DNA from 2 places in the Pantoea sp. X-Soil-TKNS-1280 genome. Region 1 is predicted to be linked to the other one. Evidence: riboswitches for the same ligand, from Rfam matches in the RefSeq annotation. Region 1 holds a riboswitch; the other holds the start of a gene.
The links. Region 1 has a riboswitch for fluoride ahead of AC6I8X_RS24985 (DHHA2 domain-containing protein). Riboswitches for the same ligand answer to the same signal wherever they lie in the genome.
Positions count from the first base shown of each region.

Region 2: it holds a riboswitch for fluoride, as region 1 does, so the genes downstream of both, crcB (fluoride efflux transporter CrcB) here and AC6I8X_RS24985 (DHHA2 domain-containing protein) in region 1, are expected to answer to the same signal.

Region 1 is NZ_AP035964.1:371,599-375,006, forward strand. Features, by position in the region: gene eno (phosphopyruvate hydratase) at 1-359, opposite strand, end outside; gene AC6I8X_RS24980 (universal stress protein) at 376-801, opposite strand; gene AC6I8X_RS24985 (DHHA2 domain-containing protein) at 805-1,707, opposite strand; fluoride riboswitch at 1,785-1,854, opposite strand; gene AC6I8X_RS24990 (DUF2913 family protein) at 1,941-2,537, opposite strand; gene AC6I8X_RS24995 (H-NS family histone-like protein) at 3,210-3,408, shown strand, end outside.
Region 2 is NZ_AP035962.1:4,101,926-4,105,333, reverse strand. Features, by position in the region: gene AC6I8X_RS19170 (zinc-binding alcohol dehydrogenase family protein) at 1-94, shown strand, start outside; gene AC6I8X_RS19165 (nucleoside hydrolase) at 189-1,106, opposite strand; fluoride riboswitch at 1,240-1,315, shown strand; gene crcB (fluoride efflux transporter CrcB) at 1,407-1,784, shown strand; gene AC6I8X_RS19155 (sugar phosphate isomerase/epimerase family protein) at 1,892-2,707, shown strand; gene AC6I8X_RS19150 (alpha/beta hydrolase) at 2,704-3,309, opposite strand; gene AC6I8X_RS19145 (glutathione S-transferase family protein) at 3,321-3,408, opposite strand, start outside.

The sequences.
Region 1 (3,408 bases):
GCAACGGCCAGCGATGCGCCGAGAATGGCATTGGCCCCTAACCGGCTTTTGTTTTCTGTCCCGTCCAGTTCGAGCATGACGTTATCAATGGCACGCTGTTCACGCACATCAATATCGGCTACTGCTGCACTGATCTCTTCGCAAACAGCCAGCACCGCATCCTGCACGCCTTTTCCACCATAACGCGTGTGATCGCCGTCCCGTCGTTCGTGGGCTTCGCGGGTTCCGGTACTGGCCCCCGAAGGGACGGAGGCTCTGGCCATCAGCCCATCAGTGGTAAATGCCTCGACCTCAACGGTCGGATTACCGCGTGAATCGAGAATTTCACGCGCAGTCATTCTGTCGATGTTAAAACTCATGTTTCTCTCCTGCGGTTCAGCTACGGGTGTGCTTGATAAGTACATCGACCGTCAAATGGTTGATGTATTCCAGTGAGCGTGAGGCCAGTAACCCCATGAAACGATTGCGGTGTCCGGCAATCACCAGGTCGATACCCCGCTCTTTGATGCATTGATCCACATCCTCGAATCGGTTGATGGTTACCAGCTCGCAGGTATCAACCACCACCGGCGCGGCCTTAACCAGTTCACTCAACCATGATTTCACCCTGATAATGTCTTGCGAAACTTTGTCATCCATGACGCTGTCAGATACGTAATTCATTTCGCGATAGTCTTCGCTGATATGTGCCAGCGTGATTTTCATTCCCGTCTGCTGTGCCAGCACAGCAGCATGATTCAGCAGCAACGCGCCATCCTGCTGGTCGTGAACCAGCACCAGTGCATGGGTATAAAATTTCATGCTTCACCCCCGGCTTTGTTCAAGATGATGATGAAGCCAGGGCAACAGCTGTTTTTTCCTGCTGAGCATCCCCGGAAGTGAGCAGGGCCCGACATCTTTCAGTGCCGGACCGGCAAAATAGAGCGTGGAAAAATTGTCGGTGATATCCGTCATCATCAGCACACCCAGCCCAGCCCCGGACTCTGTGACCTGATGCTGCAATTCCTCACAAAGCGCGGTAATCAGATGAGAAACCTGAGACTGATTCATCACTTCGATCTGCGAAATGCGAACATCCGTACCCGCGATCACGAACGCTTTGAGGTCCTTCTCAAGCAGGTGCTGGGGTGACAGTCCGGCAAGGTCGGTTTTCGCGCTCAATAAATGACGACCGAAGGTTTTACGGTTGATGCCAGTTCGAACGCAGATCTGGGTAACGGTGCGAATATCCTCTTCCGTCGTCGTTGGCGACTTCAGATTCACGGTGTCGCTGAGGATGGCCCCCAGTAGCAGAATGGCGTGTGATGAGGCCAGACTGTTACGATCGGCTTCATCCATCAGTAACCAGAGCACGGTAGCGCTGCTCCCTACCGGCTTTATCCACACTTCTGGCGGCAGCTGGGTGACCAAACCGCCGAGCCGGTGGTGATCGATAATGCCGATAACGTTGCTTTGAGCCAGATCATCCGGCCCCTGAGCTGGCTCGGTGAAATCGACCAGCCAGACATCCTTGCCTGCCAGGGGAAGCGTAAGTCGTTCCGGCAGAGGCAAGCCTGCTTCAGCGAAAATAAAATGCGTTTCCCGATTGGCCGCACCCGCACGCCATGCGTGAGCGGGACGATGTTGCCGGTTTAACCAGTGAGCGGTAACCACTGCCGTACAGATGGCATCACTGTCAGGATTGATATGGCCTGTAACATGTATCAAAAGAGTATCCCCGCAGCAGGAAGTATGCGGGCTGGGTGAATTCTGAACAGCCTGACATACCTCTCAAGTCATTAAGAGTCATATCAGGCGTCATCAGCCCCGAGCGGGGCGGTTGTGGGAAGGTGGAACGCCATCACCTTTGAGGCCAGTCTAGAACAGGTGAATTTATTTGTCAGCCGATTCGTTGACTGTTGCGACAGCGTTCGCGGCTAACCACTGGATTGATAACATAATTATGAGTGGGTCATCAGCTGGAAAAGAAAAGGCGTTTGCGTTTCCTGGCAAACTTCGCTGCGCCAGCCGCTACGATGCAGTATTTTTTCCAGACCCGCGACATTGCCGGTTAGCCGTGCCATCAGTGGCGCAATCTGTCCACCGTCAGCATTGAAGGAAACGTCCAGTCCGGATCGTGACAGATATATCGCGTCGAGTTCGCCGTTGGTGACCACCGTATTACGCCCTGACCATTCTCTGTCGCTGAGCACCCGATAGACCCATTGCATTTGTTTTGCGGTTTCAATGGCGTAGGTCAGACGGAACAGGTCGTTCTGCTGGGACAATTCTCCCGTACAGGAGCGCCATAGATAATCGAGTTTGTGTCGCAGTTTTGCAGCGGGTCCAAATGCCCGGCCCTGTTTCAACAACCACTGGATATCACTGGCAACTTCACGGGGAAAACGATGTTGCTTTAGCGCAGTGGCCAGCCAGCGCGTCAGGAAAACATTTTCCTGTGATTCCGAGCTGACCAACCCATCATGTCTCGCCAGTTCAAGAGCGATCAGTGCGCACCATGCCAGATGCCCGGTTTTTTCGGTTAAGGATTGCGTCATCACCGCAACATCTCCTTGTAATCCATGATTATTCCGTTGAGAGTTAGTGAAGTACAACTCACCTAAAATGTAAATAGCTTGTATCTAATTTGTTGCTCTTGGGCCGTTTACCCCCCTGCAGATAGCAGGTTAAAAAGGGATCTTTGTTGCACCTGTCCATTATTTTCATTCTGGCGTCAGGTTATCCTCCAGCATCATAATCGAGCTGCTTTGCATTTTATTTTCGGGCAGACCCGGCGGCGCTAATAACCTGCCCATGAACTTTTGGACACAACAGGTGTAAGAAGGCAAGCACAAAACCGGCCTGAAATTATCGTCAATATGCTGCCGAACTGAACTATAGTTCAACTTGCCCTAAAGGAAAGATGTATTTGCAATTACGTGATCGGATTTGAAACGTAGTAGAAAAGCGTAAGGATAAATTAAGAATTGTACCGATACCCCTGGCAAGTTTCTGAGTAAAGTAAATAATTCATCATGGTGATGAGCACATTTATCATAAAAACCCTCGCTGCCTCCCAAAAATAACCCCCAACATCATTATTTTTATAGTCAACGTTAAGTTTCCCCTTTTCCATAGTGACGCGTGAGTATATACTCATTTCACAGACTTATTTTAAATCTTAGATTCGTCATACTTTACTCGTTCAACGACACCGTTTGGAGATTTCCATGAGTGATTCACTTAAGGCGCTAAATAACATTCGTACACTGCGTGCGCAGGCACGTGAACTGGCTCTGGCCGATCTGGAAGAAATGCTTGAGAAGTTCAGCGTTGTTGTTTCAGAACGTCGTGAAGAAAGCCATGCGGAAGAAGCTGCTGTTCGTGAGAAAGCAGAGAAGCTGGCTAAATATCGTGAGTTGCTGCTGG
Region 2 (3,408 bases), on a different replicon from region 1:
TCATTATGATTTCTCCACCCTGGCGGAAACCTTTGAACCTGATGTGATTAACAACCGCGAGTTAATCAAAGGGGTTATTCACTTTGCCCGCTAAGTCCGCATGAATTCGTAGCGGCGCGATTTATCGCGCACCTTTGCCTTTGACGTGGCGGCCAAAAAGCGCGATAAATCGCGCCGCGGCAAAAGCGTTAAGCCTGCAAGGTGGCGAAAAAGTGCTGGCGCACCGCGTCAGCTTCTACCCCCAGACACAGGCGCTGCGCACGCAACCCGGCGAAAGGGTCATGACGAGAGGCGAGGGCGTTCAGGCGGCGCAGCGTTTGGCCGCTGCTGATGCCCTCGGTCACCACCCGTACCGGCGCTTCCGTCAGATGGAAAGCATGCGGCAGCGCCAGCCAGGAAAGGGTCAGCGTGTCGTGCAGCGCCATGCCATCAAATCCTTCTTTCTCCAGGCTATACGCCAGATACGGACGGCAGATGGCGCTCAGCACCGGCTGATTGAGCTGCCGCACTTCTGCGCCGGTAATCAACACCTTATGGGTGACATCCAGCGGCACCACCACCACCGGCAGCTTTGATGCCAGCACCTGATCGGCGGCATGCGGGTCCTTCCAGATATTGAATTCCGCGAAAGGCGTGACGTTACCGCTGTGGCCGTCGGTGCCAAACGCACCGCCCATAATCACCAGTTCTTTCACCAGCGGAATAATATCCGGTGCCTGATTAATCGCGCTGGCGATGTTGGTCAGCGGACCAATCGCCACCAGGGTGATGGCGTGTGGACGGGCGCGCACGCTGTCGATAATAAATTGCACTGCGCTGGGGGCCTGGTCGCTATGGGGATTGCTAAAGGCATCGCCCAGACCATCTTCACCATGCAGACGCGCCGGGGCCGACGGAGCCAGCGCCAGCGGACGTGAACAGCCGCGATAGACCGGCGCATCAATCCCCATCTTCTCGCAAAACAGCCGGGCATTTTTTACCGCCTGACCCACCGCAACATTGCCAAATACCGTGGTGATACCCAGCAAATGCTGAGTGCGCGCGGCATAGGCCAGCGCAAAAGCGTCATCCACGCCGATATCAGTATCAAAAATCAGGGTACGCATGGGGATCTCCAGTTGGTTTTCTGGCAAGGTAAAACAAAAATGGGTGATTGCGAAGGTGCTATTTATGGGGCTTTTTTCCAACACCCTATTGCCAGTCACATATTGTCTGCCAGCATCAGCCATCGTATTATCACCCCCCTAAGGTGATGGCGTGCCACCTTTCCCAACCGCCGTTCTGGCAACAGACGGCTGATGACGCCTGACAACACACGTATCCCTGCGCGGGAGACGGCGGTGTGTCAGGTGTTTTTCTGTCCTGCCGCGGCCCTGCGCGTATCCCATTTCAGGAGCTACAGAGTTATGTTGAAGTCTTTACTGGCAGTTGTGCTGGGTGGTGCAGTTGGCTGCACACTGCGCTGGCTGATTTCTGTGCGTTTTAACGCGTTGTTTCCCAATCTCCCCCCTGGCACCTTAATGGTGAACCTGATCGGCGGTTTTATTATTGGTGGCGCGATGGCGTGGCTGATGAAAAATCCCCATCTTGATCCTGCCTGGAAGTTGCTGATTATCACCGGTTTTTGTGGCGGCCTGACCACCTTCTCCGCCTTCTCGGCAGAAATTATGGTGATGCTGCAATCCGGTAAATATCTCTGGGCGATGTCGAGCGTCATGGTGCATGTGGTCGGCTCGGTACTGATGACCTTCGCCGGTTTCGCTGTCGTCAATCTGCTGGGATAAACGGCACGCTTGAAATAACCATTAAGAGGTAGATACTGGTCAGAGTTCTGTGCGCGTGACGCACAGAATTTGTCACCGATTTATCCGGACGATTAAGGAGCCCGTTGATGAGTAGTCACCCCAAATTCCTTAACCTGGTGTTGTTAAACGGTGAGCCAGAACAAAAATTGCGCGCGGCGCGTGCGGCTGGCTTTGATCAGGTTGAAATCTGGCGTGAAGATGTACAGGCCAGCGCGCAGGGGACGCAGGCGCTGGCGCAATTGGCCGCAGAGCAGCAACTCCGGTTTACCAATTTGCAGGTATTACGCGACTTCACCGGTGCGCCGGATCGTGAACGTCTGCAAAAGCGCGAAGAATTGCGTCAGTTTATTCAGATTGCCCAGGCGCTGGGCTGCGACACCATTCAGGCTCCGGCTACCACGCGGGAAGATTGCCTGGCCGATCGTATCGATGAAGATCTGCGCTGGATGGCCTCGGAAGCGGCACGTTATAAGATGCGAATTATGTACGAGCCAATGGCGTGGTGCAGCGTCGATAACACCCTGCCGCTGGCGTGGGAGCGGCTGCAACGGCTGGATCAACCCAATATCGGTCTGGTGGTCGATCTGTTCCACATCTGCGCCCTGGGGGGCGATGCGGCGCAACTCGATGGTATCCCCGCCGATCGTATCTATGAAGTTCAGCTGTGCGATATGGCGGTGCTGCCGCCGCAGAATAACGACGCCATTATCGATATGGCACGCCACCAGCGTTTACTACCTGGCGACGGTATCATCGAGGTGGAGCGTTTTGTCGATAAGTTGAAAAGCGCGGGCTATAACGGCCCGGTCGGCATTGAAGTGTTTAACGATGCATTAAAAGCGCAGCCACCGGCTGTGGCTGCACAACAGGCCTGGGCAGCGCTGAATCGCTACTGGCCTTAATCCTGCAAGCATTGGGCGATAAAGGCGGCTGCCTCCATTGCACCCTGCGACGAAATGGTATGACCGGTGGTCGGTTCGAAGCGAGTCTCCACCGTCACACCGGCAGATTTCAGGCGCTGCGCGGCAGATTCGCTTTCGGTCCACGGAATCACCCCGTCAGCATGGCCGTGAATCAGCAGGGCGGGCGTATGCGGTTGCGGTGTCAACGCACCATCGAACGCCAGACGGCCCGAGAACGCCACCACGCCCGCCAGCGGATGGCGACCTGCTGCCAGCGCATCGAGTGCCATGATCGAACCCTGCGAGAATCCCACCAGAATCACTTTATCCCAGGCATCGGTAAACCCATGCTGCGCCATCAGCGGTTGCAGTGTGGCATCAAATGCGGCCCGCGCTTCACGGACCCGAGCCGGACGATTCTCCGTGGTGACGCCGTTCAGGCTGAACCACTGATAACCCATACCGTGTTCGAACGGCATCGGGGCGTTCGGCGAGGCGAACGCCACATCCGGTAACACGCTGGCCCAGTGCTGGCCAAGTCCCGCCAGGTCAGCGCCATTGCTGCCAACGCCGTGGAGAAAAATCACTAACGCTTTTGCCATCTTGCTGCTCCTTAAAAACCGTATTCCGCCAAATCCGGGCCAACCGGCACAATACCATTCGGATTCAGTGCCTTGATTGAATAGTAACCCTGTTTGATA